One region of the Streptomyces sp. NPDC111628 genome, then DNA from elsewhere that is predicted to be linked to it. Evidence: riboswitches for the same ligand, from Rfam matches in the RefSeq annotation. Region 1 holds a riboswitch; the other holds the start of a gene.
The links. A riboswitch is a leader RNA that binds a small molecule or an ion and turns the genes downstream of it on or off. The one in region 1 is predicted to bind S-adenosylmethionine.
Positions count from the first base shown of each region.

Region 1 (15,152 bases):
AACGGCTTCACCACCACCGCGGTCGCCGACGGCGACGCCGCCTACGAGTACGCCCTCACCGGCGGTTTCGACCTCGTCGTCCTGGACATCGGGCTGCCCGGCCGGGACGGCTTCACGGTGCTGCGCGAGCTGCGCGAGGCCCGGGTGACGACCCCGGTGATCGTGCTGACGGCACGGGACTCGGTACGGGACACGGTGGCAGGTCTGGAGGGCGGCGCCGACGACTGGATGACCAAGCCGTTCCGCTTCGAGGAGCTGCTCGCCCGGGTCCGGCTGCGCCTGCGGACGGCGGCCAGGGCACCGGAGGTGACGGTGCTGAAGTCGGGGGCGCTCAGCCTCGACCTGCGCACCCGCCGCGCCCGCGCCGAGGGGCGCACCGTGGACCTGACGGCCCGTGAGTTCGTGCTCCTGGAGCTGTTCCTGCGCCACCCGGGGCAGGTACTGTCCCGCGAGCAGATCCTGTCGCACGTGTGGGGCTACGACTTCGACCCGGGCTCCAACATCGTGGACGTGTACGTGCGGGCCCTGCGCAAGAAGCTCGGCGCGCAGCAGGTGGAGACCGTGCGCGGGATGGGGTACCGGCTGCCGGCCTGGTGAGGCCCGCAGCCCGCGCGGCCCGGTGAAGTTTCCTTCATGTGACCCTCATTGAGGGCTCACCGCGCCCGTGGACGCTCGAGGCGTGACGTTGAACCTCCGCCTCGCGGCGGCCCTGTGCGCCGCGCTGTCCCTGTGCGCGCTGCTGGCGGTCCCCGCCAACTTCCCCGCCCTGGGCGGCGACGCGCGCCTCACCCTCGCCGTGTTCGCGCTGGCCACCTGCGCCTGGATCGGTACGCCGATCGACGACACGTACATCGCGCTGGGTGCCGGGCTCGCGCTGACCGCGACCGGTGTGATCAGCAGCGACACGCTGTTCGGCACCCTCGGTGACGACACGGTGTGGCTGCTGATCTGCGCCTTCGTGCTCGCGGCCGCGGTCGCCCGGACCGGGCTCGCGGGGCGGGCCGCGGCGTTCCTGGTGGGCGGGGCGCGCACGGTGCGGCAGCTGGTGCACCTGACGACGGCCGCGCTGGTCGTCACGGCCTTCGCGGTACCGGCCACCTCGGGCCGGGCGGCGCTCGCGCTGCCGGTGTTCCTCGCCCTCGCCAAGGCGCTCGCCGACCGGAAACGACTGGTCGTGATGCTGGCATTGCTGTTCCCGACCGTGATCCTGCTGTCGGCGGTGGCGACCCTGATCGGTGCGGGTGCGCATCTGATCACGGTGTCGGTGCTGTGGGAGGCGACCGGGGACCGGATCGGCTTCACCCAGTGGCTGCTGCTCGGCCTGCCGCTGGCGGTGGCCTCCTCCCACCTCGCCGCCGAGACGGTCCTGCTGACGACCACGCGCCGCACGGACCGCGCGGGGCCCGTCCGCATCACCGCCGAGGAGATACAGCGGCACAGCGAGAGCCCGGTCACCGGCCCCTGGACGCAGGCCGAGAAACGCTGCGCGCTGCTGCTGGCCACGGTGGTGGCCCTGTGGTGCAGCGAGCCCCTGCACCGGGTGTCCCCGGCCGTGGTGGCGCTGATCGGCGCGGTCGTCGCCTCCTCCCCCGCGCTGGGCACCGTACGGCTCAAGGACGCGCTGAGGACCGTGCCGTGGTCGCTGCTGCTGTTCATGGCGGCGACGATGGCGATGGGCGTGGCGCTGGCCGACTCCGGAGCGGCGAAGTGGCTGGTGTCGGGCCTGCCCGCGAACGTCGCCCCGGCGGTCTTCCTCGGCGTGGTGGTCGCGGTGAGCACGGCGGCCCACCTGGTCCTCCAGTCCCGTTCCGCCCGCTCCTCCATGCTGGTCCCGCTGGTGATCGCCGCGGCCGTCGGCGCCGGGGTCAACCCGGTCGCCGCCGCGCTCGCCTCGACGGCGGCGGCCGGGTTCTGCCACACGCTCCCGGCCTCCGCCAAGCCGGTCACGCTCTTCGCCGACGTGCCCGGCGTCCCCACCTACACCCCGCGCGACCTGCTGCGGCTGTCCGCCGTACTGGCGCCGCTGACCGCCCTGCTCGTGCTGTTCTTCGCCGCCGCGGTCTGGCCGCTGCTCGGCGTGCCCGTGACCCGCTGAAGGAGCCCACCATGTCTTCTCCGTCCCCTGTGCTGAACCGTGTGGTCGTGGCCCCCAGCGGATTCAAGGAGTCCCTGTCCGCGCGGGCCGCCGCCGACGCCATCGCGGCGGGCGTCCGCCGGGTGCTGCCGGACGCCGAGATCGACCGCATCCCGCTGGTGGACGGCGGCGAGGGCACCGCCGTGGCGCTGGCGGAGGCGACCGGCGGGCGGCTGGTGGCGCTGGCCGCCACCGGCCCGGTCGGCGACCCCGTCGGCACCCACTTCGCGCTGCTCGGCACCGGGGACACGGCGGTGGTGGAGATGGCGGCCGTCGCGGGCCTGTCCCTGGTCCCCCGCGCCCTGCGCGACCCCGGCGCCACCACCACGTACGGCGTCGGCGAGCTGATCCGCGCCGCCCTCGACACCGGGGTGCGGCGCGTCCTGGTCGGCTGCGGCGACTCGGGTACGTCCGACGGGGGCGCGGGCGCGCTCCAGGCGCTCGGGGCCCGGCTGCTGGACGCGGACGGCTTCGAACTCGGCCCCGGCGGACGGGAGCTGAACCGCCTCGTCCGCATCGACCCGTCCGGTCTCGACGCCCGGCTGAAGGACACCGAGCTGCTCGTCGCCTGCAACCCGTACAACGTGCTGTGCGGCAAGCGGGGCGTGGCCCGGGTGTTCGGGCCGCAGAAGGGGGCGACGCCCGCGCAGGTCGAGGAGTTGTCGGCCGGGCTGGAGAACTGGGCGCGCGTCCTCACCCGCGACCTCGGCGTCGTCGGCACCGACCTGTGGACGGGGTCCGGCACCGGCGCGTCCGGCGGTCTCGGCGCGGGGCTCGCCGCCGTCGGGGCCCGGCTGCTGCCCCGCTTCGACGTGCTCCTGGGCCACCTCGACCTGGACGCCCGGCTCGCCCGGGCCGACCTGGTGCTCACCGCCGAGGGCGCCCTGGACCACCAGACGCCGCGCGGCAAGGTCCCGGCCGAGGTGGCCCGCCGCGCCAAGCTCTCCGGCAGGCCCGTCCTCGCCCTGGCGGGCACGCTCGGCGAGGGCGCGCACGACGTGCCGGGGGTGGACGCCTGCCACGGGATCATGCCGGCGCCGATGGCCCTGGCGGACGCGTTGCTGCGCGCCTCCGAGCTCCTCACGGACGCCACGGAACGGGCGCTGCGGATGGTGCTGCTGGGGGCCCGGTTGCCGGGCGGGACGGCTCAGGCGGCGGTGCCGGTGCCGGTCACCGGCAGCGTGTCGCCGGACGTCGTGTCGGGCACGCAGCGCCCGTCCTCGGTGCGGTAGTTCCAGCGGGCGCCGTCGCTCACCAGCTCCCGGACGGCGCTCACGAACCGCTCCACGTGCTCGTCCGGGGTGCCCGCGCCGAAGCTGACGCGGATGGCGTTGAGGGACTTCTCGCCGGGCGCCGCCTCGGGCGCGCCGCACTCGCCCTGCGTCTGCGGGTCGCTGCCGAGCAGGGTGCGCACCAGCGGGTGGGCGCAGAACAGGCCGTCGCGCACCCCGATGCCGTACTCGGCGGAGAGCGCGGCGGCGAAGTGCGAGCTGTTCCAGCCCTCGACGACGAAGGAGAGCACCCCGACACGCGGCGCGTCGTCGCCGAAGAGGGAGAGGATCCGCACCTCGGGCACCTCGGCGAGGCCCTCGCGCACCTTCCGGATCAGGTACTCCTCGCGGGCGACCAGCGTGTCGAACCCGGCCTCGGTGAGCGCCTTGCAGGCGGAGGCGATCGCGTGGACGCCGATGACGTTGGGCGACCCGGCCTCGTGGCGGGCCGCGCTGTCGTGCCACTGGACGTCCACGCCGCCGTCCGCGCGCCGGGAGACACTGCGGCTGGCGCCGCCGCCGGCCAGGTACGGCTCGGCCTCGCGCAGCCAGTCGGCCCGCCCGGCCAGCACGCCGGAGCCGAAGGGCGCGTACAGCTTGTGCCCGGAGAAGGCGACCCAGTCCACGTCCAGGTCGCGCACGCTCACCGGGTGGTGCGGGGCCAGCTGGGCGGCGTCCAGCACGATCCGGGCGCCGTGCGCGTGCGCGGCTGCGGCCAGTTCCCGCACCGGCCACAGCTCGCCGGTGACGTTGGAGGCGCCGGTGACGCAGACCAGGGCGGGCCCGTACGGCTCGCGGGCGGCGAGGGCCCGCTCCAGGGTCTCGACGGCCTGCGCGGGCGTGCGCGGGGCGTCGAGGTAGGTGACGTCGGCGTCCCGCCAGGGCAGCAGCGAGGCGTGGTGCTCGGTCTCGAAGACGAAGACCCGGCAGTCGGCGGGCAGCGCGGCGGCGAGCAGGTTCAGGGAGTCGGTGGTGGACCGGGTGAAGACCACCTGGTCGTCGTCCCGGCAGCCGAGGAACCCGGCGACGGTTGTGCGGGCGTTCTCGAACAGGTCGGTCGACAGCTGCGAGAGGTACCCGGCGCCCCGGTGCACGCTGCCGTAGTACGGGGCGTAGGCGGCCACGTCGTCCCAGACCCGCTGGAGCGCGGGCGCGCTGGCGGCGTAGTCGAGCGCGGCGTAGGTGACCTGACCGCCGGTGACGAGCGGGACGCTGACGTCCCGGCCGAGCACGGACAGCGGGGCGGCGACAGCAGTGGGTACGGACATGACGGACTCCCGTGAGGACCAGCACGCAGAAGGGCGCTGTGAAGTGAAGTGAGGAAAGGCGTGCGGAGGCGGGCTCTGCGGCCAAGGGCCTGTCCTTCGGCCCGGCCCGGGGCTGCGGGGCCTGGCACGCACACCGGGGGATGAAGGCACCGCTTCGGGGGCGTCGGGCCGGTCCGAAGGACAGGCCCTATCGCATTCGCTGGTTCACGGGAGACTCCCTCGGACGACCCAGGACCCCTGGTTCCGCGAGGGGTCCGCGCTTGCCGTGGACCTTGCTGTCCACGACCTGGTCTTCACCCGGGGCACCCCGCCACGGACGGAGGGTTGCCGGACAGTCGGCCGGGGCCTCATGACTGTCACTCATGACCTGTCGAAAAACCTAGGGGAAATGATCGGCGTCCCGCAACCCGGGTCCGGATCGCGGGACGCACGTCACACACCAGGGCCGCTACGCGTGGCTCACGGCCACCCAGCGCTCCAGCACCCGCCGGGCCGCCCCGGAGTCGATCGCCTCGGCCGCCCGGTCCATCCCGGCCCGCAACTGCGCCGCCAGCGGACCCTCACCGGGCTCCAGGGCCACCAGGGCCGCCGCCGAGTTCAGCAGGACCGCGTCCCGCACCGGACCCCGCTCGCCGGCCAGCAGGCGGCGGGCGACGTCGGCGTTGTAGGAGGCGTCGGCCCCGCGCAGCGCCTCGACCGGCACCAGCTCGATACCGACGTCCCGCGGGTCGAAGGTCTCCTCGGTGACCCGGCCGTCGCGCACGACCCAGACCCGGGAGGTGGAGGTCGTGGTCAGCTCGTCGAGCCCGTCGTCGCCGCGGAAGACCAGCGACGAGTGGCCGCGCTCGGCGAAGACACCGGCGACGATCGGTGCCATCCGGGCGTGGGCGACCCCGACCGCCTGGGCCTTCACCCGGGCGGGGTTGGTCAGCGGACCCAGGAAGTTGAACACCGTACGGATGCCGAGCTGACCGCGGGCCGTCGCCACGTGGCGCAGCGCCGGGTGGAACTTCACGGCGAAGCAGAAGGTGATGCCGGCTTCCTCGGCGACCTCGGCCACCCGCTGCGGCGTCAGCTCCAGGTTGACCCCGAGCTTCTCCAGGACGTCGGAGGCTCCGGACGCCGAGGAGGCGGCCCGGTTGCCGTGTTTGACGACCTTCGCCCCCGTGCCGGCCAGGACGATCGCCGACATGGTGGAGATGTTGACCGTCTTGGCGCCGTCGCCGCCGGTGCCGACGATGTCGACGGTCTTGCCCGGCACCTCGATCACGTTGGCGTGTTCGTACATGGTGCGGACCAGCCCGGAGATCTCCTCGACCGTCTCCCCCTTGAACCGCAGGCCCACCGCGAACCCGGCGATCTGCACGTCGGTCGCCTCGCCGCGCATGATCACGTCCAGCGCCCAGGCGGTGTCGTCCGCGCTCAGGTCGCGGCCGTCCAGCAGTCCGTTCAGCAGGGCGGGCCAGGAGCGGTCCGCCGTGGTGTCGCCTCCAGCGGGGGTCACAGCGCTCATCAGCCGCTCCTGAATCGTATGGGTCGTCGAGTAGGGGATGTGGGTCCCACCCTATCCAGCCCCGGGCACGGCGAAGGGCCCCGTCCGCAGACCGGAACGGGGCCCTTCGACCGTGGTGTGGCGACGCTGGAGGGTCAGTGGTGGCCGTGGCCGCTCGTGATCTCCTTGTACTCCTCGACGGTCGGCTTCGGAATCTGCGACTCCTCGCCGTAGTACGACTCGCTGAGCTTGGCACGGAGCTTCTGCGTGCCGCTCACCTTGCGCTCGACGCCGTTCTCGTCGACCGTCGGGCCGATCTCGGCCGGCTGGTACTGCTCGTGCGCCGTGAGCGTGTGCAGCTGCTCCTGGCTGAGCGGCTCGTGCACCTCGATGAACTCACCGTGCGGCAGGCGCTTGATGATGCCGGACTCGCGTCCGTGCAGCACCTTGTCCTTGTCCCGGCGCTGCAGGCCGAGGCAGATCCGCTTGGTGGCGATGAAGGCGACGACCGGTCCGACGAAGAACGCGATGCGGACGAACCAGGTGATCGCGTTGATCGACAGGTGGAAGTGCGTGGCCCACAGGTCGTTGCCGCCACCGATCAGCAGCACGAAGTAGACGGTCAGCCAGGCGACACCGAAGGCCGTACGGGTCGGGGCGTTGCGCGGGCGGTCCAGGATGTGGTGCTCGCGCTTGTCGCCGGTGACCCAGGACTCGATGAACGGGTAGACCGCGATCGCCGCCAGGACCAGCGGGAAGATGATCAGCGGGATCAGCACACCCAGGACGAGGGTGTGGCCCCAGAAGTTGATCTCCCAGCCAGGCATCACACGGATCAGGCCCTCGGAGAAGCCCATGTACCAGTCCGGCTGGGCGCCGGTGGAGACCTGGTCGGGCCGGTAGGGCCCGATGGCCCAGATCGGGTTGATCGTGGCGATGGCCGACACGACGGAGATCACACCGAAGACCAGGAAGAAGAAGCCTCCGGCCTTCGCCGTGTACACCGGCAGCAGCGGCATGCCGACGACGTTCTTGTTCGTCTTGCCGGGGCCCGCGAACTGCGTGTGCTTGTGGTAGAAGACCAGGATCAGGTGGCCCACCAGCAGCCCGAGCATGATGCCCGGCAGCAGCAGGATGTGGATCGAGTAGAACCGGGACACGAAGTCGTGGCCGGGGAACTCGCCGCCGAAGAGGAAGAACGAGATGTACGTGCCGACGATCGGCACGGACAGGATCGCGCCCTCCATGAAGCGGATGCCGGTGCCCGAGAGCAGGTCGTCCGGGAGCGAGTAACCGGTGAAGCCGGTGAACATGCCGAGGACGAGCAGCAGGAAGCCGAACAGCCAGTTGACCTCGCGCGGCTTGCGGAACGCGCCGGTGAAGAAGACGCGCATCATGTGCACGAACATGCCGGCCAGGAAGATCAGCGCGGCCCAGTGGTGGATCTGCCGGATCAGCAGACCGCCGCGGACGTCGAAGCTGATGTCCAGAGTGGAGGCGTAGGCCTCACTCATCATCTGGCCCTGGAGCGGCACGTACGAGCCGTGGTACTCGATCTCGGCCATCGACGGGTGGAAGAACAGCGTCAGGTACACACCCGTGAGGATGATGATGATGAAGCTGTAGAGGCAGACCTCACCCAGCATGAACGACCAGTGGTCGGGGAAGATCTTGCGCATGTTGGCCTTGGCCAGGGAGTAGATCCCCAGCCGGCCGTCGGCCCAGTCGGCGACGCGCTCGCCGGCCGGTGCCTTCCCGCGTGAGCGGGGCGCTTCGTTGGCTGCAGTACTCATCCGCGCTCCCAGAAAGCAGGACCGACGGGCTCTTCGAAGTCGCCGAGCGCTTCGAGGTAACCCTCGTCGTTCACGCCGATGCGCAGCTGCGGCAGGGCGTGACCGGCGGGACCGAAGATGACCCGGGCGCCGTCGGCAAGGTCGAAGGTGGACTGGTGGCAGGGGCAGAGCGCGTGGTGCGTCTGCTGCTCGTACAGGGAGATCGGGCAGCCGACGTGGGTGCAGATCTTCGAGTACGCCACGATGCCCTCGTGCGACCACTCGAGCTCGCGCTTGTCCTTGATGGAGTCCGGCTCCAGCCGGATGATCATCAGGGCGGCCTTGGCGATCTCGTTCTGGAAGTCCTCGTCGTGCTCCTCCAGGCCCTCGGGCATGGCGAAGGTGAGCGAGCCCACCGCGACGTCGGAGGGACGCAGCGGCTCGTTGGTGTTCATGTTGACGAGGAGCTTGCCCTTGGACCACAGGGTGTGGCGGAGCTTGGTCCCGGGCAGCGGACCGAGGTCGCGCAGCAGGACGACGCCGGAGAGCGGCACCAGGGTGAGCGCGCCCAGCATCGTGTTGCGGATCAGCTTGCGGCGCCCGATCACGGACTCCTTGGCGCCCTGCTTGAAGTCCGCGTGGACCTTGGCACGGACCTCGGGGGACGCCTCGATCGGGTGTCGCTCGTCGGCGACCTCCTCGTCGGACATCAGGGTGCGGGCCCAGTGGACCGCGCCCGCGCCGATGGCGAACAGCGCGACGCCGAGCGTCATGCCGAGCGCGAAGTTCAGCGCACTGATGTGACCGAGCGGGAAGATGTAGACCGACTTGTCGACGTCGATCGCCACGAACGCGGCGATGAAGGCGACGGTGGCCAGCATCGACAGCGTGAACAGCAGGGCGACGGTGCGCTCGGACCGCTTGGCGGCCCGCTCGTCGACGTCCTGGACCCGCGGCTCGTGGGGCGGCAGACCCGGGTCGGCGAACGGGTTCGTCTCGTCCGCGGGCCGGGCGGCCGCGCCGTGCGGGCGGTCCTGCTCTGCCGGCAGGTTCTCTTCTGGAATGTCTTGGCTACTCATGACTTCTTGGCCTTTGCGGTCCGAGCGGCGACCCAGACGGCGACGGCGATCAGCACGCCCAGTCCGAACACCCAGGCGAACAGACCCTCACTGACCGGGCCGAGTCCGCCGAGGCTGAGACCACCGGGGCTCTCGGTGTCGTCACCGTTGACCGCGTCCAGGTAGGCGATGATGTCCTTCTTGTTCTGCTCCGACAGCGTGGTGTCGGGGAAGGAGGGCATGTTCTGCGGGCCGGTCTGCATGGCCTCGTAGATGTGCTTCGGGTCGACGCCCTCGAGGCTCGGCGCGTACTTGCCGTGCGTCAGGGCGCCGCCCTTGCCGGTGAAGTTGTGGCACTGCGCGCAGTTGGTGCGGAACAGCTCACCGCCCTTGGCGATGTCCGCGCCCTCGGGGCCGTACTTCTCCTCCGAGGGGATCGCCGGACCGGCACCCAGCGACGCGATGTAGGCCGCGAGCTGGTCGATCTCCGCCTGGGAGTAGATGACCTTCTTCTTCGGGACCTGCGCGCCGGGCTGCTGGGCCGGCATGCGGCCGGTGCCCACCTGGAAGTCGACGGCCGCGGCGCCCACGCCGACCAGGCTCGGACCGTCACTGGTGCCCTGCCCTCCGGTGCCGTGGCAACTGGCACAGCCGACGGCGTAGAGCTTCTTGCCCTCGTCGATGGCGAGGGACTGGGCGGATTCATCGGCCTGCGCCTTACTCGCGGGTGCGAACGCGGCGTACAGCCCCCCTGTGCATGCCAGCGCGAGGAGTAGGACGACGAGGGCCGCCAGCGGATGGCGTCGTCGTGCGGAGAGCTTTTTCACGGATTACCCCGGTGTCAGGATCTTCTGCGTCGATGCTGTCGATGCTTCTGGTGTTGCGCGGGTGCGCGCCGCGACTACTTGATCAGGTAGATCGTGGCGAACAGGCCGATCCAGACCACATCGACGAAGTGCCAGTAGTAGGACACGACGATGGCGGCGGTCGCCTGCTCGTGGGTGAACCTCCGGGCCGCATAAGTGCGGCCGAGGACCAGCAGGAAGGCGATCAGTCCGCCCGTCACATGCAGTCCGTGGAAGCCGGTGGTCAGGTAGAACGCCGAGCCGTACGGGTCCGACGAGAGTGAGATCCCGTCGTGCTTGACCAGCTCGGTGTACTCGAACACCTGACCGCCGATGAAGATCGCACCCATCACGAAGGTGACGATGAACCACATCCGGAGCTTCTTCACGTCACCGCGCTCGGCGGCGAACACGCCGAGCTGGCAGGTGAGGGAGGAGAGCACCAGGATCGTGGTGTTCGTCGCGGAGAACGGGATGTTCAACGCGTCGGCCTTCTCGGACCAGAAGTCCGGGCCGGTCACCGATCGCAGGGTGAAGTACATCGCGAAGAGGGCCGCGAAGAACATCAGCTCGGAACTCAACCAGATGATGGTTCCGACGCTGGTGAGGTTCGGCCGGTTGACCGACGGGTGCGCGTGCCCGGTTTCTACTGTCGTTGCTGTCGCCACGACCGACATTATGTCGGTCGCTTATCCCGCCCTCACCCCGGGGGGTGCCGTTCGGTGTGTTCCCCCTGCTTGTACGGCCCGGATGGCCCATCGAACGGCCCGTCGGAGGCCTGTCGAAGGCCTGTCCGAACCAGTGCTGACGGGACGTTCGAGGGAGTAGCATCCGCCCCAACGGGCTACGACAGCCTTCACCGGTCTCACCGCGTATCGGAGGAAGCATGCAGGCGACCGCCACGGTGCTGGTCTACAGCGACGACTCCAACACCCGCGAACAGGTGCGGCTCGCGACCGGCCGCCGGCCGGCTCCGGACGTGCCCGTGGTCGAGTTCGTGGAGTGTGCCACTCCGGCCGCCGTGCTCAAGGAGCTGGACCGGGGCGGGATCGACGTCTGCGTCCTGGACGGCGAGGCCGTGCCCATGGGCGGCATGGGCATGTGCCGCCAGATCAAGGACGAGGTCTTCCAGTGCCCGCCGGTGCTGCTGCTCATCGCCCGGCCGCAGGACGCGTGGCTGGCCACGTGGAGCCGGGCGGAGGCGACTGTGACGCTGCCGGTGGAGCCGGTGGAGTTCGCGGGTGCGCTGGCCGCGCTGCTGCGGGAGAAGAGGCTGCAGGGCGTCTAGGGGCGCCTTCCAGCTCGGGGGTGCGGGTCCTTATGGCGAGTGCTGCGCCGTCGTGGCTTGTCGCGCCCACGCGGCGGAGCCGCATATCGGCACAGCCCCGCGCCCCTTTCGGGGCGCTACACCGCCGTCGGCCGCAGCCTTGCCGTCTCCTGGTTGTTCGACGCCCCGGTGCCGCCGGTCAGGGCGCTGCCGGTGCGCCATTTGGTCCAGTCCATGTTCCAGTCGCCGAAGCCGTTGCCGAAGGGTTCCATCGTTTCGCCGCCGGAGTTGACGACCTCGACCAGGTCGCCCTCCTGGACCGCCTTGAAGAACCACTCCGCGTTGTCGGTGCTCATGCCGACGCAGCCGTGGCTGACGTTGGCGATGCCCTGGGAGCCGACGGACCAGGGGGCGGCGTGCACGTACTCGCCGCTCCAGGTCACCCGGGTGGCCCAGTAGACCGGCAGGTCGTACGACTCCGAGGAGCCCTCGGCGATGCCGACGGTGCTGCTGCGCATGCGTACGAAGGATTCCTTGCCGAGGACGACCTTGACGCCGTTGCGGGTCTCGAAGCCGGGCTTGCCGGTGGTGACCGGGATCTCCCGGATCGCCTCGCCGTCCTGGTAGACCGTCAGCGTGTGCGCGGCGGCGTCGGTGACGGCCACGACCCGGTCGTCCGTGGTGATCTTCAGGGGCTTGGCCTTGCCGCCCCACATCCGGTCGCCGATCTTGATGCCGTCCAGGGTGCTGTGGACCTTGACGGTGGCGTGGGCGGGCCAGTACTCCTCGGGCCGGTAGTGGAGCTTCTTGTCGTCCACCCAGTACCAGGCGCCCCGCACGGCGGGGGTGGAGTCGACCTTCAGGGCGCGCTCCACTATGGCCCGCTGGGCCGGGTCCCTGACCGGCTGGCTCAGTTCCGCCGTGATGGGCTGACCGACGCCGTACGCGCCCGCCTTGGGCCCGAAGGTGACGTCCAGGGTCTTCTTCGCGCCGGGCTTGCCGGTCTCGAAGGTGAGCACCTTGCGGCCGGGCGCGCCGTCCCCGTCCTCGGTGCTGACGCGCACCGTGTAGCTGGCGTTGGCCGCCAGCGGCGAGGTGCTGTGCCAGCGGGCGCCGTCGGCGGACAGCTCGCCCGCGACGTGGCGTCCGGCCGCATCCATGGCCGTGACGTCCGTGATGCGCCCGTCGGCGCCCTCGGCGACCACCTCCAGGGGTTTGTCCGGGTCTGCCTTCTTCCCGGCGTCCGTGGGGCCGTTGAAGGAGATCTGGCCGGCCGCGTCGTAGGGCGTGGCGGACAGCGGGTTGTCGTCGTCGCCGAGGCAGGCGGTGACGCTCGCGCCGAGGGCGATCACCAGCAGGGTGCAGCCGACGACCGTACGCCCCCGCGCCTGGAAGTGAACCGTGTTGCTCATGGCCTCACGCTAGGGAGAGACGTCAACGGCGGCGCGGTGGGTAAGCCGGAAGGGTGAGAGACCGTACGGCAGACGAAGGGGCCCGGACGCTCCTTGCGGAGTGTCCGGGCCCCTTCGTGCTCGACGCGTGCTACTGGGTCCGTGTGCTACTGGGTGCGGTTCTCACCGCGGTAGTACTCGAAGACCCAGCCGAACAGGCCGACCAGGATCACCGGTGCCGAGAAGTACATGATCCACCAGCCGACGGCGACACCCAGGAAGGCGAGTGCGCCGCCCAGGCCGAGCGCCAGCGGCTGCCAGCTGTGCGGGCTGAAGAACCCGACCTCGCCGGCGTCGTCCGCGACGTCCGCCTCCAGGTTGTCCTGGGCACCGACGTCGACCCGCCGCGCCGTGAAGGCGAGGTAGAAGCCGATCATGATGGCCAGGCCGAAGGCCAGGAAGAGCGCCGTGGTGCCGGCCGGCTCCTTGGACCAGTAGCCGTAGACGACCGCCACGGCGAGGATGAAGACGCTCAGCCAGATGAAGAGCTTGCCCTGGATCTTCACTTCCCGGCCTCCTTGCCGCCGGCGAGGGCCTTCTCACCGTGGCCGACGTTCTCCAGCTGGTCGATCGCGGAGATCTCGGGGTGGTGCAGGTCGAACGCGGGCGATTCGCTGCGGATGCGCGGCAGCGTGAGGAAGTTGTGCCGCGGCGGCGGGCAGGAGGTCGCCCACTCCAGCGAACGGCCGTAGCCCCAGGGGTCGTCGACCTCGATCTTCTTGCCGTACTTGGCGGTCTTCCAGATGTTGTAGAAGAACGGCAGTATCGACATGCCCAGCAGGAACGAGCTGATCGACGAGATCGTGTTCAGGGCGGTGAAGCCGTCCGCCGCCAGGTAGTCGGCGTAGCGGCGCGGCATGCCCTCGGCGCCCAGCCAGTGCTGGACCAGGAACGTGCCGTGGAAGCCGACGAACAGCGTCCAGAAGGTGATCTTGCCGAGACGCTCGTCCAGCATCTTGCCGGTGAACTTCGGCCACCAGAAGTGGAAGCCGGCGAACATCGCGAACACCACGGTGCCGAACACCACGTAGTGGAAGTGCGCCACCACGAAGTACGAGTCCGAGACGTGGAAGTCCAGCGGCGGCGAGGCGAGGATGACGCCGGTCAGACCACCGAAGAGGAAGGTGATCAGGAAGCCGACGGACCAGAGCATCGGTGTCTCGAAGGACAACGATCCCTTCCACATGGTGCCGAGCCAGTTGAAGAACTTCACGCCGGTCGGGACCGCGATCAGGAAGGTCATGAAGGAGAAGAACGGCAATAGCACGCCGCCCGTGACGTACATGTGGTGGGCCCACACCGTCACCGACAGACCCGCGATCGCGATCGTCGCGCCGATCAGACCCATGTAGCCGAACATCGGCTTGCGGGAGAAGACCGGGATGATCTCACTGACGATGCCGAAGAACGGCAAGGCGATGATGTACACCTCTGGATGCCCGAAGAACCAGAAGAGGTGTTGCCACAGCAAGGCTCCGCCGTTGGACGCGTCGAAGATGTGGGCGCCGAACTTGCGGTCGGCCTCCAGCGCGAACAGGGCCGCGGCCAGCACCGGGAAGGCCAGCAGGACCAGCACCGCGGTCAGCAGGACGTTCCAGGTGAAGATCGGCATGCGGAACATGGTCATGCCGGGGGCACGCATGCAGATGATCGTGGTGATGAAGTTGACCGAGCCGAGGATGGTGCCGAAGCCGGAGAAGGCCAGACCCATGATCCACAGGTCACCGCCGATACCGGGCGAGTGCACCGCGTCGGACAGCGGCGAGTAGGCGAACCAGCCGAAGTCGGCCGCGCCCTGCGGGGTCAGGAACCCGCCCACCGCGATGGTCGAGCCGAACAGGTACAGCCAGTAGGCGAACATGTTCAGCCGGGGGAACGCCACGTCGGGCGCGCCGATCTGCAGCGGCATGATCCAGTTCGTGAAGCCCGCGAACAGCGGCGTCGCGAACATCAGCAGCATGATCGTGCCGTGCATCGTGAACGCCTGGTTGAACTGCTCGTTCGACATGATCTGCAGACCGGGCCGAGCGAGTTCGGCGCGCATGAAGAGCGCCATGACGCCGCCGATCACGAAGAACGCGAACGACGTCACCAGATACAGCGTGCCGATCGTCTTGTGGTCGGTGGTCGTCAACCACTTGATGACCACGTTGCCGGGCTGCTTGCGCCGTACCGGCAGCTCGTTCTCGTACGAGTCCTCCGCTGCCGAGGCACCCTGGGGTTCGTTGAGGATGCTCACAGGTTGTTCGTCTCCCGGTTCTTCTCGTGGCTCGTCTGAGCGATGCCCGCGGGAACGTAACCGGTCTGCCCCTTCTTCGCGAGGTCCTGGAGGTGCTGCTCGTAGCGCTCCGGGGAGACGACCTTGACGTTGAACAGCATCCGGGAGTGGTCCACGCCGCACAGTTCGGCGCACTTGCCCAGGAAGGTCCCCTCCTTGTTGGGGGTCACCTCGAAGGCGTTGGTGTGGCCCGGAATCACGTCCTGCTTCATGAGGAACGGCACCACCCAGAAGGAGTGGATGACGTCACGCGAGGTCAGGACGAAGCGGACCGTCTTGCCCTTGGGGAGCCAGAGGGTCGGGCCGGGGTTGCCGG
Region 1 covers NZ_JBVKBZ010000007.1:390,887-406,038, forward strand. The annotation lists gene ACZ7MF_RS34375 (response regulator transcription factor) at 1-597, shown strand, start outside; gene ACZ7MF_RS34380 (SLC13 family permease) at 680-2,095, shown strand; gene ACZ7MF_RS34385 (glycerate kinase) at 2,107-3,366, shown strand; gene ACZ7MF_RS34390 (aminotransferase class V-fold PLP-dependent enzyme) at 3,282-4,673, opposite strand; SAM riboswitch class IV at 4,925-5,041, opposite strand; gene trpD (anthranilate phosphoribosyltransferase) at 5,122-6,186, opposite strand; gene qcrB (cytochrome bc1 complex cytochrome b subunit) at 6,321-7,958, opposite strand; gene qcrA (cytochrome bc1 complex Rieske iron-sulfur subunit) at 7,955-9,016, opposite strand; gene qcrC (cytochrome bc1 complex diheme cytochrome c subunit) at 9,013-9,822, opposite strand; gene ctaE (aa3-type cytochrome oxidase subunit III) at 9,897-10,517, opposite strand; gene ACZ7MF_RS34420 (response regulator) at 10,727-11,128, shown strand; gene ACZ7MF_RS34425 (L,D-transpeptidase) at 11,245-12,519, opposite strand; gene ACZ7MF_RS34430 (cytochrome c oxidase subunit 4) at 12,666-13,064, opposite strand; gene ctaD (aa3-type cytochrome oxidase subunit I) at 13,061-14,797, opposite strand; gene ctaC (aa3-type cytochrome oxidase subunit II) at 14,794-15,152, opposite strand, start outside.

Region 2 (15,152 bases), on a different contig from region 1:
CCAGCGTCCGCAGTCGTCGCACGCGGCGGTGGCCGACGCCATGGACGCCGCCTACGGGAACTCCGCGGTGTTCGACTCCGGCGGCCACACCTTCGACTTCTCCGCCGCCGCCGAGCCGTACGGCGCCTTCGACCACCACGTGCACGCCGTGGCCCCCGAGGACGGGCGCGACGACGGCACCAAGGGGCTCGCGGTCCTCTTCTGCGACCTGGACGGCTTCAAGTCGATCAACGACCGGTTCGGGCACAACGCGGGCGACGCCGTCCTCATCGAGGTCGCCCGGCGGCTCAGCGGCGGCGTCCGGGACGGCGACACCGTGGCCCGGCTCGGCGGCGACGAGTTCGTGATCCTCGCCAACGGGCTCGGCCGGGCCGACGCCCAGGACCTCGCCGTACGGCTGCGGGGCGAGATCATCCAGCCGATCCGCGCCGAGGGCCGGGCCGTCCGGGTGGGCGCCAGTTTCGGCATCGGCTGGGCCCACTGCGGCATGACGGCGGACGAGGTGTTGAAGTCCGCTGACGAACGGATGTACGTCGAGAAACGATCTCGTCCCAAACAGCACCGCCGAGCCGGATGATCACCAGGTCGGCGCCCTGATGCGGTCTGAGTCACCCTTTTGGGTGTGTGAGAACGGGTAGGCTCGCCCTCTCACGACCCGTACCGCACCACGCACCGCATCTGGTTAGGAGACCTAGGGATGACGCCCGGCAACAACGGCGCGAGCACGCCCGAGGACGACGACCCCTTCGGCTACCTCTACGCCGACGGGCAGGCCAACGGGGCCCAGCCGCCGTCCGGTGGCTACGGCTACCCGAACTCCGTCAACCGGGTGCGTCCCGTCGGCACACGGCAGTACGGGGCACCGCAGGGCCAGGGCGCGCAGACCGCCGCCTACGGCCAGGCCGCCCCGCCCCAGCAGGGCGCCTACGGTCAGCCGCAGGGGGCGTACGGGCAGCCGAACGCGCACTACGCCGCGCCGGAGACCTTCCCCGGCAACGGCGGCGGTCCCGCGGGCCCGCAGCAGCCGTCCGGGCACGGCGGGGGCGGCGGACGCCGCGGCCCCAACACCAAGGGCCTGCTGATCGGCGCGGTGGCGGTCGTCGCCGCCGTGGTCATCGGCATCGCCGTGGCCATGACGAGCAGCGGCTCCGACGACGACAAGGGCGGCAACGAGGCGGGCGGCGACGCGACCCCCACCCAGTCCGAGAGCACCGGACCCAGCCCGTCGGCGAGCGAGAGCGCCGAGGACGAGGTCGAGCTGCCCTCCGCCGACGCCAAGGCGCTGCGCCTGTCGCCCGGCATGGGCACCGCCTCGGACTTCGACGGCGCCGAGTCCGACGGTGGCGTCTACGTCACGGGCTTCAACCAGGTCGGCGCCAAGGTCACCTGGACCGTCGACGGCATCGAGGAGGCCGGCAGCTACCGGCTGAACGTGCGCTACGGCATCCCGGGCAAGGACGCCGACGCGACCCTGGTCATCAACGGCAAGGCCTCCTCGCGCCCGCTGAACATGAAGAACTTCGGCGGCACGCCCGAGGGCGACTGGGAAAAGGGCTGGCAGACCACCTGGGCCAACGTGAACCTCAACGAGGGCACCAACACGATCGAGATGGCGTGCAACGAGGGCAACAAGTGCGACCTCGTCCTCGACACGCTCTCGCTCCAGTCCGAGTGACCGGGCGGGCCCGGGCAACCGCGCCCGGAGCCCGCACTCAGGCCGCGCCCGCCTCCGCCGTCACCGCGACCCCGCGCCCGAGCAGCTCCTCGTACGCCGCCCGGTCGAACTCGCCCGCCACCGGCGCCAGCACCGTCGCCGCCGACAGGGCGACCGCGCGGGCCAGCCGGTCCGGCCAGGGCAGGTGCTCCACCAGACCGGAGAGCAGGCCGGCGACCGCGGAGTCGCCCGCGCCGGTCGGATTGCCGCGCACGTGCGCCGGCGGCGCGGCCCGCCAGCGGCCCTCCGGGGTCACCGCGAGCAGCCCCTCGGCGCCGAGCGAGGCGATCACCGAGCGGGCACCGCGGCGCCGGGCGGCCTGTGCGGCCCGCTGCGGCTCGTGCGAGCCGGTCAGCTCGGCCAGTTCGTCGGCGTTCGGCTTGATCAGGTCCGGGCGGGCGGCCAGCCCCCGCCGCAGCGGCTCCCCGCTCGTGTCCAGGAGCACCGGTACGCCCGCGGCCCGCGCGACCCGCACCAGCCCGGCGTAGGCGCCCACCGGGACGCCCGGCGGCAGGCTGCCGCACAGCGCCACCGCGGCCACGCCGGCCAGCAGGTCCTCGTACGCCTCCTGGAAGGCGTTCCACTCGGCGGGCGCCACGGCCGGGCCCGGCTCGTTGAGCTGGGTGGTGTCGCCGGTGCGCTCGTCGACTACGGCGATGGTGCGCCGGGTGGCCCCCGCGACCGGCAGCAGCGCGTCGGTCACCCCGGGAACGCCGGTCAGCCCCTCGCGCACGACGCCCCCGGTGGTGCCGCCCGTGAAGCCGGTGACCGTCACCTGGTGCCCGAGGGCCGCCAGCACGCGGGCCACGTTCAGCCCCTTGCCGCCGGGCCGCTCGGTCACCTCCGTCACCCGGTGCGAGGCGTGCGGCCTGAGGCCCTGGACGCGGTAGGTGATGTCGAGCGCGGTGTTGAGAGTGACGGTGAGGATCACCGTGCCGACCTCCCCCGATCGTCTGCGGCTGGGTGTGCCCGCGGAGTTGTGCTCCACGACACGATCATGCCAAACGGGAGGCGGTCGGCCCAGCCCCCGGGTCCGACCGGTGACGTCCGGCCCCGGGAGCGGAGTCGGGGACGGATCAGCCCAGTTGGGGATCGACCACCCATGCGCCCCGGCGCATCACGCCCACCAGGTCGAAGGCGTCGTCCAGGACGACGAGGTCGGCGTCCTTGCCCGGTTCCAGGGAGCCGATCCGGTCGTCCAGGCCGAGCAGCCGCGCCGGGTTGGCGGAGATCGCGGCGACCACGTCCCCGACGGGCAGCCGGTCCACCGTCACCGCCCGCTTGAAGGCGCGGTCCAGGGTGAGTGTGGAGCCCGCGATCGAGCCGCCCTCCACCAGCCGGGCCACGCCGTCCGCGACCTCGACCTCCATCGGGCCGAGCCGATAGCGGCCGTCGCCGAAACCGGCCGCGTCCATCGCGTCGGTGATGAAGGCGACCCGGGCGGCACCCGCGTGGTGGAAGGCCAGCTGGAGCGCGGCCGGGTGCAGGTGGGTGCCGTCGTTGATCAGCTCGACGGTGATCCGCTCGTCCTCGAGCAGCGCCGTGATCGGACCCGGGGCGCGGTGACCGACCGGGGGCATCGCGTTGAAGAGGTGCGTGGCGACGGTGGCGCCCGCGTCGATGGCCTGCACGGTCTGCTCGTACGTCGCGTCGGTGTGCCCGACGGCCGCGATGACGCCGTGCTCGACCAGCAGCCGTACGGAGTCCAGGCCGCCCGGCAGCTCGGTCGCCAGCGTCATCATCTTCGCGTGCCCGTGTGCCGCGTCGACCAGCTTGCGCACCTCGGCCGGGTCCGGGTCGCGCAGCAGCTGCTCGTCGTGCGCGCCCTTGCGGCACGGCGAGATGAACGGCCCCTCGAAGTGGATGCCAACGATGTCGCCCTGCTGCGCCAGCTCGGCGAGCATCCCGGCGTGCCGGGCGAGGAAGTCCAGGTCGCCGGTGACGGCGGAGGCGACCACCGTGGTGGTGCCGTGCCGGCGGTGGGTCTCGACGCCGCCCAGGATCTCCTCGGCGGTGCCGCCGGCGAAGGAGGCGCCGCCGCCGCCGTGGTTGTGGATGTCGACGAAGCCGGGGACCACCCAGTGGCCCGACAGGTCGACGGTCTCGGCCTGCGGGGGAGCCGTGTCCGCGATCCGCGCGCCGTCGACGATCACGCGGCCGTCGTCCACGGTCCCGGTGGGCAGTACCACCCGGGCACCGGCGAGAACCTTGCTTGGGGCCATCAGGTGGTTACCTCCGGGGGAGTCGCGGCCGTGGCGGCCGTGGAAGCTGTGGAAGACGGAGCAGACGGAGCAGGCGGAGCAGGCGGAGCAGTGGTGTCGAGCAGGTCCCAGGCCATCAGCCCGGCACCCAGGCAACCGGCGGTGTCCCCGAGTGCGGCGGGGACGATCTCCGGCAGTTTCTGGAAGGTGACGCGCCGCCGGACGGCGTCCCGCAGCGGTGTGAACAAGGTTTCCCCCGCCTCGGCGAGGCCGCCACCGATGATCAGGACGCGTGGGTCCAGCAGGGTGAGCGCGGTGACCAGCCCGTCGGCGAGCGCGTCCACGGCGTCCTGCCACACCGCGAGCGCGCGGGCGTCCCCCGACTCGACGGCCTTGGCGCAGTCGGCCGCGTCCGCCCCGGGGTCGCCGCAGGCCTGGGCCCACGCCTGGCTGACCGCCGACGCGGACGCGAACCGCTCCAGGCAGCCGCGCTGACCGCACGGACAGGCGATGCCGCCGGGGCGCACGACGACGTGGCCGATCTCGCCCGCGAAGCCGTGGGCGCCCGCCTCGACCCGGCCGTCGATGCCGATGGCGCCCGCGATCCCCGTGCCCAGCGGCACGAACAGGAACCGGTCGGCGCCCCGGCCGGCCCCGATCCGGCCCTCGGCGAGCCCGCCGGTGCGCACGTCGTGCCCGAGGGCGACCGGGATGGAGCCGAGCCGTTCGCCGAGCAGCGTCCGCAGCGGTACGTCGCGCCAGCCGAGGTTGGCCGCGTACACGGCGACGCCGCGCTCGGCGTCGACGATGCCCGGGACGGCGACACCCGCGGCGCGGGCCGGCTCGCCGAACCGGTCCGCGCCGTAGGCCCGCAGCTCGGCGGCGAAGTCGAGGATGCCCGCGACGACCGCCTCGGGTCCCCGCTCGCGGCCGGTGGCCCGGCGCGCCTGGTGCAGCAGCTCGCCCCCAGGCCCCGCCAGGGCGGCCTTCATCCCGGTGCCGCCCACATCGAGGGCGATGACATGTCTCACGGGGACAGTGTGGCCCGTACACCCGGGAGAGGTCTAGTCCACTGCGGTGGTGTAGACCTTAATCCGGTAAGCGAACGCGCGAACGAGCAGTCAGGGTTGGGGAACAGGGTGCAGCGGCGTAGGACAGGAACGATCGCGGTGGTGTCCGCACTGGGCATGACGGCGGTCCTCGGCGGCTGCGGTCTCACCGGCGACTCCGACGGGGTGACCCTGAAGCTCGTCGCCGCCGACTACGGCGACAGCAAGGACAACAGCTCCCAGAAGTACTGGGACGAGCTGGTCAAGTCCTACGAGGCCAAGAACCCCGACGTGCAGGTGGACGTCACCGTCTACTCCTGGAACGACGTCGACCGCAAGGTCCGCGAGATGGTCGACGCGGGCGAGGCGCCCGACATGGCGCAGATCGGCGCCTACTCCGACTACGCGGACAAGGACCTGCTCTACCGGGCGGACGACGTGCTCTCCATCCCGGTCCAGGCCGACTTCGTCTCCCAGCTGGCCGCCGCCGGCCAGGTCAACGGCGTGCAGTACGGCCTGCCCTTCGCCGCCTCCACCCGCGTGCTCTTCTACAACAAGACCCTCTTCGACAAGGCCGGGGTCCAGCCGCCCAAGTCCTGGGACGACCTCGCCGAGGCCGCCGAGGCGCTCGAGGAGAAGGGCGTGAAGTACCCCTACGCCCTGCCGCTGGGCGCCGAGGAGGCGCAGGCCGAGACGATGCAGTGGATGCTCAGCGGCGAGGGCGGCTACACCGACGACGTCGGCACCTACTCCGTCGACTCCCCGCAGAACGTCACCACCTTCACCTGGCTGCGGGACGAACTGGTCGGCAAGGGCCTCACCGGCCCCGTCGCCCCCGGCAAGCTCAACCGCGCCGACGCCTTCGCCGCGTTCGCCAATGGTGACGTGGGCATGCTCAACGGGCACCCCTCGCTGATGAAGATGGCGTCCGACAAGGGCGTGAAGTACGGCATGGTGACCACCCCCGGCATCGACGGCGAGAGCAAGAGCACGCTCGGGGTCTCCGACTGGATGACGGCCTTCAAGAAGAACGGCCACCAGGACGAGGTCGGCGACTTCCTCGACTTCGTCTACAGCGAGGAGAACGTCCTCGACTTCTCCCGCGAGTACGACCTGCTGCCGGTGACCACCTCCGCCTCCCAGACCATGAGCACCGCGACGGAGGACGAGAACCTCAAGCCGTTCCTGGACGAGCTGCTGCTTTCCGAGCTGTACCCGGTCGGCAAGACCTCCTGGGCCGCGGTCAGCGCGGACGTCAAGAAGCGCATCGGCCAGGCGGTCGCCACGGGCGCCAGCCCCGAGGAGGTCCTCGGCCAGATCCAGGCGACGGCGATGAAGGCGGGCAGCGCGGAGTAGCGGCCGCTGTCGGTGGCGGGCGTTACGGTGCCGTACATGGACCTGGGAGAGCTGGCCGAGCGGGAGCGGAGCATCCTCGCGCTGGAACGCCGGGGCTTCACCGGCCCCGGCGCCAAGGAACGCGCCATCCGCGAGGAGCTGGGCCTGGCCCCCGTCCGCTACTACCAGCTCCTCAACGCCCTCCTGGACGACCCCCGCGCCCTGGCGACCGACCCGGTGACGGTCAACCGCCTCCGCCGCATACGGCAATCCCGCCGCACAGACCGCTGAGGCCGCCCCGCACCGGACGCGTCACCGTGCCGGGTGGGCCGGGGGCTCCCGCCAGGGAGGGGCCGCCCCGGGACGACAAACCCCAGCGACGCGGGCACGTCGGGAGCCGGTCGTCGGGGCCCCGCATTCCGGCCCGCGCGAAGCACCGGGACCGCCCGCCCCGGCGAGGTCGCCGCGCCGGGTTGTGCGGAGTGCCGGGGGCGTGCGCCTGGCCGGGCCCCGAGCCCGGTGGGCCGGGGGCTCCCGCCAGGGAGGGGTCGTCCCGGGGCGACGGGCGCGGCGGCGCGGGACCGCCCGCCTCGGCGAGGTCGCCGCGCCGGGTTGTGCGGAGTGCCGGGGCGTGCGCCTGGCCGGGCCCCGAGCCCGGTGGGCCGGAGGGGTCGGCCCGGGGCGACGGGTCCGGCGGCGCGGGCGCGGCGGTCGGTGGGGTGGGGCCCGCGGGCGACGCGTGGGGCGCGCCCCGGCGGGATAGGTTCGCGGTATGGGCAGCCACCAGGACTCCACCCGAGACGACTCCCCACCGCCCCTGCCGACGCCCGCGACGGCGGCCGGGCGCGCAGGGCTCGACGCCCTCCTCGCCGACCCCGGCCGCGCGGTGGTCGCGCTCGACTTCGACGGCACGCTCGCCCCGATCGTGCCCGATCCCGACCGGGCCCGCGCCCACCCGGAGGCCGTACCGGCGCTCGCGGCCCTGGCCCCGAAGGTCGCCTCGATCGCCGTGATCACCGGGCGCCCCGCCGAGGTCGCCGTCCATCACGGCGGCTTCGCGGACGTCCCCGGCCTCGACCGCCTCGTGGTCCTCGGCCACTACGGCGCCGAGCGCTGGGACGCAGCCACCGGCACCCTGACCACGCCGGAACCGCACCCCGGCGTCGCCGCCGTCCGCGCCGAGCTCCCGGAACTGCTGGAGCGGTCCGGGCCGGCGGCGCAGGGCACCTGGACGGAGGACAAGGGCCACGCGGTCGCCGTCCACACCCGCCGCGCCCCCGACCCGCAGGCCGCCTTCGACGCCCTGCGCGCCCCGCTCACCGGCCTGGCCTCCCGGCACGGCCTGATCGTCGAACCGGGGCGGATGGTGCTGGAACTGCGCCCACCCGGCATGGACAAGGGCGCGGCGCTGCGTTCGTACGTCCACTCCCTCGGCGCCGCCTCCGTCCTCTTCGCCGGCGACGACCTCGGCGACCTCCCGGCCTACGCCGCCGTCGACACCCTCCGCACCGAGGGCACCCCGGGCCTCCTGGTGTGCAGCGGCAGCGACGAGGTGACGGAACTGAGGAAGCGCGCGGACGTCGAGGTGTCCGGCCCCGCCGGAGTGGTGGCCCTGCTGGCGGCCCTCGCCCGCCGACTGGCCTGAGACAACGTCACGGACGGTTCCCCCGCCTGTCACAGGCGTGTCCGGACGCCGCGGGCGGGGCAACCCGGTCCGCCGCGCCCGCTGTCTTGCACGCCGTAAAGCCTGCTCAGTGAGGCCCACGACCGTGGAGGAACCCGTCATGTCCGCTCGGAAGACCCCGATGCTCGCCCTCGCCGCCGTGGCCCTCGGCCTGGCGCTGACCGCCTGCGGCACCAGTGGCGACGGCGGGAACGGCGGCACCGACGACGGCGCCGCCCCCGCCGCGACCGCGACCGCGACGAGCGCCGCACAGCCCCCCACCGCGGACGACGGGACCGCCACCGGTGGCGCGTCCTCGCAGCCCCCGGCGGCGTCGAAGCCGGACCAGGAGGCGGGGGAGAAGTGCACGGACCAGCTGGACTACGCCGGTGACCCGCGGCCGAACGTCGAGATCAACTCGATCGGCGCGGACACCGGCACCTGCCCCGAGCCGCAGTCGGGCGGCACGTCCTCCGGCACCCCCAAGGAGGACGGGGTCAAGTGCACGGACCAGGTGAACTACGCCGGTGACCCGCGGCCGAACGCCGAGATCAACTCCATCGGCGAGGAGACCGGCACCTGCCCGCCGGTCCAGGACAAGTAACCCCCGTCAGCCCCGCAGCGCGTCCAGCTGCTCAAGGAACCACCGCGCCGGGGGCAACGCGGTGCCGGCGGCCGCCAGCCGCTTCGAGCGCTCGGCCCGGTCCCCCGCCGACAGGCCGAGCGCCGCGTGCAACGCGTCCGCGGTGCCCACCACGTCGTACGGATTCACCACCACCGCGTCCTCGCCCAGTTCCTCGTACGCGCCCGCCTCCCGCGACAGCACCAGCGCGCACCCCGCGTCGGAGACGACCGGCACCTCCTTCGCGACCAGGTTCATCCCGTCCCGGACGGGGTTGACGAGCGCCACGTCCGCCAGCCGGTACGCCGCCAGCGACCGCGCGAAGTCGTCCTCCAGATTCAGCACGACCGGCGTCCACCCCGGCGTCCCGAACTCCTCGTTGACCGCCTCCGCGACCCGCCGCACCTCGGCCGTGTACTCCCGGTACACGGCGAGATCCTGCCGCGAGGGATAGGCGAACGCGACGTGCACGACCCGCCCGCGCCACTCCGGCCGCCCGGCCAGCAGCTCCCGGTAGGCCAGCAGACCGCGCACGATGTTCTTGGACAGCTCGGTGCGGTCCACCCGCACCACGGTGCGGCGCGTGCTGCCGTCCGGCGCGGTGCCGATCTCCGCCCGCAGGTCCGCCATCCGCTCCTCGACGTCGGCCTCGTGCGACCGCTTCCGCAGGAAGTCGCCGTCGGCGCCCAGCCCGTGCACGCCGATCTCGGTGCCGCCGAGCCCGCCCACCACGGCGTCGCAGCAGGCGGTGAACGCGTCGGCCCAGCGCCGGGTGAGGAACCCGAGCCGGTCGGCGCCCAGCATCCCGCGCAGCACCTGCTCGGCGATGTCGTCCGGCAGCAGCCGGAAGTAGTCCACCGGGGCCCAGGGCGTGTGCGAGAAGTGGCCGATGCGCAGATCCGGGCGCAGCTCGCGCAGCATTCCCGGCACCAGCGTCAGGTGGTAGTCCTGCACGATCGCGACCGCGCCCTCGGCCGCCTCCTCGGCCAGCGCCTCGGCGAAGGCCCGGTTGTAGGCCTCGTAGGAGGCCCACTGCCGCCGGAACTCCGCGTCGAAGACCGGCTCCAGGGGCGTCTGGTAGAGCATGTGGTGCACGAACCACAGCACCGAGTTGGCGATCCCGTTGTAGGCGTCCGCGTGCACGTCGGCCGGCACGTCCAGCATCCGCACGCCGTCCTCGCCGACCCCGCGCCGCACCGCCTCGCGGTCGCCGTCGCCCAGCGCCGAGCACACCCACAGCGCGCCGGCGTCGGGCCCGATGGCCGACAGCCCCGAGACGAGCCCGCCACCGCCCCGTTTGGCGTGCAGCGAGCCGTCCCCGCGCACCTCGTACGAGACCGGTCCCCGGTTGGAGGCGACCAGCACCTGAGCAGCACCGAAGCTTGAAGCCATACGCCTCAACCTAGCCCGGCCCCTCGCACCTCAAACGTTTCCCCGGGTCACGCCGACGGCGATTCGGTCACGCGTCTTGTGCAGGAAGTGTGAACAGGTTGAGGATGTGCGGTGCACATTTCAACTTCTTGGGGGGCGGGCGCACCATGCCCATACGTATACGCACACGGCACCGGCGCACGAGCGGACTCGCGGCCACGGCGGCACTGATCGCGGCCTCCGCGCTGGCCCTGGCCGGCTGCGGCGACGGCGACGCGAGCACCACGGCGGACGAGGCGCCCGCGAAGGCCACCGCCTCCGCCACCGACCCGGCCACGCCGAGCAGCAGCCCCACCCCCGAGGCGTCCCCCAGCACCGAGACCCCGACTCCCGCCCCCACCCCCACGGCCGTCACGCTGCCGGACCTCACCGGCGGCAGCATCGGGGCGGCCGTCAGCGCCGCCGAGAAGGCGCACGTCGGCTACACCGTGCGCCTTGAGGGCAGCGGGCAGCGGGCCTCCTCCTGGGGCAGCGGCGAGAAGGTCTGCGAGCAGAGCGGCGGCTCCGGCGCCGTGACCTTCACCGTCCCCCGCGACGGCCGCGACTGCGCCGGGCGCCTGCTGCACACGCCCGAGCCGGCCCCGAAACCGTCGAAGACCCGGGCCGACGGCACCGGCGGCACGAGCGGGGGCGGCGGGACCGGCGGCGGCTCCGGCGTCTGCGAGCTGATGAGCCCGGCCGGAAACTGCTACGCCGACGGCCAGTTCTGCGCCAAGAAGCACCGGGGCCTGAGCACCCACGGCCGCGGCGGCGAGTACCTGACCTGCGAGCGGGACTCCGGCGGCAGGTGGCGCTGGTCGGACGGCGTCTCGGGCTGAGGCGCCCGGGTCACGCCACCTTCCGGGCCGCGTACTCCGCGATCTCCGTCATCGGGGGCCGTTCCTCGGTGTCCACGGCGTAGGTGCGCGGCTCGAAGCCGTCGACGCCCCGCTCGAACTGGGTGAGGGCCGGGCGGACCAGGTGGCCGCGGGCCAGGCGGAGCTGGGCGGTGCGGTAGATCGCCGCGGCCATCCGGCCCAGCGCCCGCCCGTCCTGGTGGCGGTGGACGCGGACCCCGACGTCGACCTGCGCGAGCGCGTCCAGGCCCACCAGGTGCAGGGCGTCGACCAGCATGCCCAGCTCGACGCCGTAGCCGACCGGGAAGGGGAGCCGTTCCAGCAGCGAGCGGCGGGCCGCGTACTCCCCGCCCAGCGGCTGGACGAAGCCGGCCAGCTGCGGCCAGTGCATGTTGAGCAGCGGGCGGGCCATCAGCTCGGTGACCCGGCCGCCCTGCCCGGCCGCCCCGGCCAGCGGACGGTCGTACATGGCCTTGACGAGGTGCACGTCCGGATCGGTGAGCAGCGGGCCCACGATCCCGGAGACGAAGTCGGCGGAGAACTCGCGCAGGTCCGCGTCGACGAAGCAGACGATGTCCCCGCCGGTGACCAGCAGCGAACGCCACAGCACCTCGCCCTTGCCGGGCACGGCGGGGATGCGGGGCAGGATCGCGTCGCGGTGCACGACGCGCGCCCCGGCCGCCGCGGCCACCTCCGACGTCCGGTCGCTCGACCCGGAGTCCACGACCACGATCTCGTCCACGAGCGGATGGCGGAGCACCAGCTCCCGCCGGATCACCGAGACGATGTCGCCGACGGTCGCCTGCTCGTCCAGGGCGGGGAGCACCACGCTCACCGACTGACCGGTGGCGTGCTTGGCGGACAGAAGGTGCTGGACCGGCCGGTCCGCGGCCGACCAGGAGCGTGCGTTCAGCCAGCGCTCGACTTCTTCCAGCACGTCCCGTGGTCTCCTTCGTGATCCATTGTGATCCATCTCGCGGTACGGACGACTATCTCAACCGTCCTGGCCTTCGGTTACAGTCTTGAACAACGCGTGGGACCCCCGCATGCCGGGGTCGCCGTGTGCACCACCGAAAAACAACCACATACCGCTCATCCAGAGGGGCAGAGGGATACGGCCCGATGAAGCCCCGGCAACCCTCCAGCCGGCTCTTGTCACACGGACGTGGCGAGGCTCCCGGCTAGGGAAGGTGCCAAATCCGTCTCACGGCGAGATGCGTCGTGAGGAAGATGAGGAGAAAGGGCCTCGCCTCCATGGCTGTGCAGACTGCCGAAACCTCCACGAACTCCGCCGACGGCACCGTCGACCTCGGCCCCGCCGCCGCGTTGAGCTGCCGGGAGTGCGGCCACAAGGTCCCGCTCGGACCGGTCTTCGCCTGCGAAGAGTGTTTCGGCCCCCTCGAGATCGCCTACGACTTCTCGGCCTACGACACCGAAGAGCTGCGCAAGCGGATCGAAGCGGGCCCCGCGAACATCTGGCGCTACGCCCCCCTGCTGCCCGTCCCCGCCGACGTGGCGACCAAGCCGAACATCAACCCCGGCTGGACCAAGCTCGTCCAGGCCGACAACCTCGCCCGCGAGCTGGGCGTCACCGGCGGGCTGTACGTCAAGGACGACTCCGGCAACCCGACGCACTCCTTCAAGGACCGCGTCGTCGCCCAGGCCATCGAGGCCGCCCGCGCCTTCGGCTTCACCACCCTGTCCTGCTCCTCCACCGGCAACCTCGCCGGTGCCGTCGGCGCCGCCGCCGCCCGGGCCGGCTTCCGCTCCTGCGTGTTCATCCCGCACGACCTGGAGCAGGGCAAGATCGTCATGGCCGCCGTCTACGGCGGCGAGCTGGTCGGCATCGAGGGCAACTACGACGACGTGAACCGCTTCTGCTCCGAGCTGATCGGCGACCCGGCCGGCGAGGGCTGGGGCTTCGTCAACGTCAACCTGCGCCCCTACTACGCCGAGGGTTCCAAGACCCTCGCGTACGAGATCTGCGAGCAGCTCGGCTGGCGGCTGCCCGACCAGCTCGTCGTGCCGATCGCGTCCGGCTCCCAGCTGACGAAGATCGACAAGGGGCTCAAGGAGCTGATCGAGCTCGGTCTGGTCGAGGACCGGCCGTACAAGATCTTCGGCGCGCAGGCCGAGGGCTGCTCGCCGGTCTCCACGGCGTTCAAGGCCGGTCACGACGTGGTCCGCCCGCAGAAGCCGAACACCATCGCCAAGTCGCTGGCCATCGGCAACCCGGCCGACGGCCCGTACGTCCTCGACATCGCCCGCCGCACCGGCGGCGCCGTGGAGGACGTGACCGACGAGCAGGTCGTGGACGCGATCAAGCTGCTCGCCCGCACGGAGGGCATCTTCGCGGAGACGGCGGGCGGCGTGACGGTTGGCGTCACGAAGAAGCTGATCGAGAACGGGGTGCTCGACCCGTCGCTCACCACCGTCGTCCTCAACACCGGCGACGGCCTGAAGACCCTCGACGCGGTGGCCGGCACCGGCCTCACCGCCACCATCCGCCCGAACCTGGACTCCTTCCGAGAGGCTGGCCTCGCATGAGCGTGACCGTTCGCATCCCGACCATCCTGCGTACCTACACCGGCGGCAAGGCCGAGGTGAGTGCCGACGGTGCCAACCTCGGGGAGATCATCTCCGACCTGGAGAAGAACCACACCGGCATCGCCGCCCGCGTCCTGGACGACCAGGGCAAGCTGCGCCGCTTCGTCAACGTCTACGTCAACGACGACGACGTCCGCTTCGAGCAGGGCCTTCAGACCGCGACGCCGGACGGCGCGGGCGTCTCGATCATCCCGGCGGTCGCCGGCGGCTGATCCACCGCGGATACCCCTCGTAGTGCGTATTGCCCTCTCCGTAAGAGAAACGGAGGGGGCAATTCCATGTGGTTGAGCGCGGTAGAGTTGGGGAACGCGCTCCCGATCGACACAACGGGAACCGTTAATTCCTGCCGCCCGCCCGACAAGAAGTAGCCAAAGTGCGAGCGTATTTCGCGGCTTTTGTTCCCTTTGCGTGACCCGACTTGACCCGTATTCAGGCGAAAGTTCGCCACATTCCGGACCGGGTACGTCCAGATTTCTCGTCCGATTGACCTGTTGCAGACGGCAGTTGGACAGATACATTCAGCCGCGGTCGACGCGTTCCGGCGCACGCCCCCAGTCGTGAGGGGGCGAGGTCTGACCCGGGTCCGCGAAGTGCGGATCTGTGCAAGGGCCAGTAATAGGGGAGTTAGGCATGGCTCAGGGCACCGTCAAGTGGTTCAACGCGGAGAAGGGGTACGGCTTCATCGCGGTCGACGGTGGTGCGGATGTTTTCGTCCACTACAGCGCGATTCAGATGGACGGCTACCGCACCCTCGAAGAAGGCCAGCGGGTCGAGTTCGAGATCTCGCAGGGTCAGAAGGGCCCGCAGGCCGACATGGTTCGCCTCAGCGCCTGAGACGCGCGGCCACCGCAACCCGGTCTTCATCCGAAGGGCCCGTACCCGCTGGGTACGGGCCCTTCGGCCTGCCCGGACGCCCCTCGTCCCCTTGTTCGCGGGTGGCTGACGGCGGGGCCCGATCGCCGAGAGGCGCTTGCACTCGACCATGCCGAGTGCTAATCATTGGCGTTAGCACTCTGAAGGTGAGAGTGACAACGAAGGACCGGGTCGGTGAGGCCCGCAGGCCGGGTGGGGAAGGAACCACAAGGCAGGCGAGCCGTCCGTCGCGGGCGCGGGCGCGGTCCGAAGGAATCACCCCCAGTCCTGGAGGGACCACTTCACATGGCCAAGATCATCGCGTTCGACGAGGAGGCGCGGCGCGGCCTCGAGCGCGGCATGAACCAGCTCGCGGACGCCGTCAAGGTGACGCTCGGCCCCAAGGGCCGCAACGTCGTCCTCGAGAAGAAGTGGGGCGCCCCCACGATCACCAACGATGGTGTCTCCATCGCCAAGGAGATCGAGCTCGAGGACCCGTACGAGAAGATCGGCGCCGAGCTGGTCAAGGAAGTCGCCAAGAAGACGGACGACGTCGCCGGCGACGGTACGACCACCGCGACCGTTCTCGCCCAGGCCCTGGTCAAGGAAGGCCTGCGCAACGTCGCGGCCGGTGCCAACCCGATGGCCCTCAAGCGCGGTATCGAGAAGGCCGTCGAGGCCGTCTCCGCCGCCCTGCTGGAGCAGGCCAAGGACGTCGAGACCAAGGAGCAGATCGCCTCCACGGCCTCGATCTCCGCCGCCGACACCCAGATCGGCGAGCTCATCGCCGAGGCCATGGACAAGGTCGGCAAGGAAGGCGTCATCACCGTCGAGGAGTCCCA
Region 2 covers NZ_JBVKBZ010000001.1:162,223-177,374, forward strand. The annotation lists gene cdgB (diguanylate cyclase CdgB) at 1-577, shown strand, start outside; gene ACZ7MF_RS00820 (CBM35 domain-containing protein) at 698-1,675, shown strand; gene ACZ7MF_RS00825 (1-phosphofructokinase family hexose kinase) at 1,713-2,645, opposite strand; gene nagA (N-acetylglucosamine-6-phosphate deacetylase) at 2,791-3,936, opposite strand; gene ACZ7MF_RS00835 (ROK family protein) at 3,936-4,946, opposite strand; gene ACZ7MF_RS00840 (extracellular solute-binding protein) at 5,055-6,320, shown strand; gene ACZ7MF_RS00845 (DUF3263 domain-containing protein) at 6,357-6,590, shown strand; gene otsB (trehalose-phosphatase) at 7,072-7,944, shown strand; gene ACZ7MF_RS00855 (hypothetical protein) at 8,084-8,566, shown strand; gene ACZ7MF_RS00860 (alpha,alpha-trehalose-phosphate synthase (UDP-forming)) at 8,573-9,976, opposite strand; gene ACZ7MF_RS00865 (hypothetical protein) at 10,123-10,833, shown strand; gene ACZ7MF_RS00870 (glucosyl-3-phosphoglycerate synthase) at 10,844-11,788, opposite strand; SAM riboswitch class I at 11,941-12,088, shown strand; gene thrC (threonine synthase) at 12,106-13,398, shown strand; gene ACZ7MF_RS00880 (MoaD/ThiS family protein) at 13,395-13,670, shown strand; gene ACZ7MF_RS00885 (cold-shock protein) at 14,089-14,292, shown strand; gene groL (chaperonin GroEL) at 14,617-15,152, shown strand, end outside.
Region 2: another riboswitch for S-adenosylmethionine. It lies ahead of thrC (threonine synthase); the one in region 1 lies ahead of ACZ7MF_RS34390 (aminotransferase class V-fold PLP-dependent enzyme).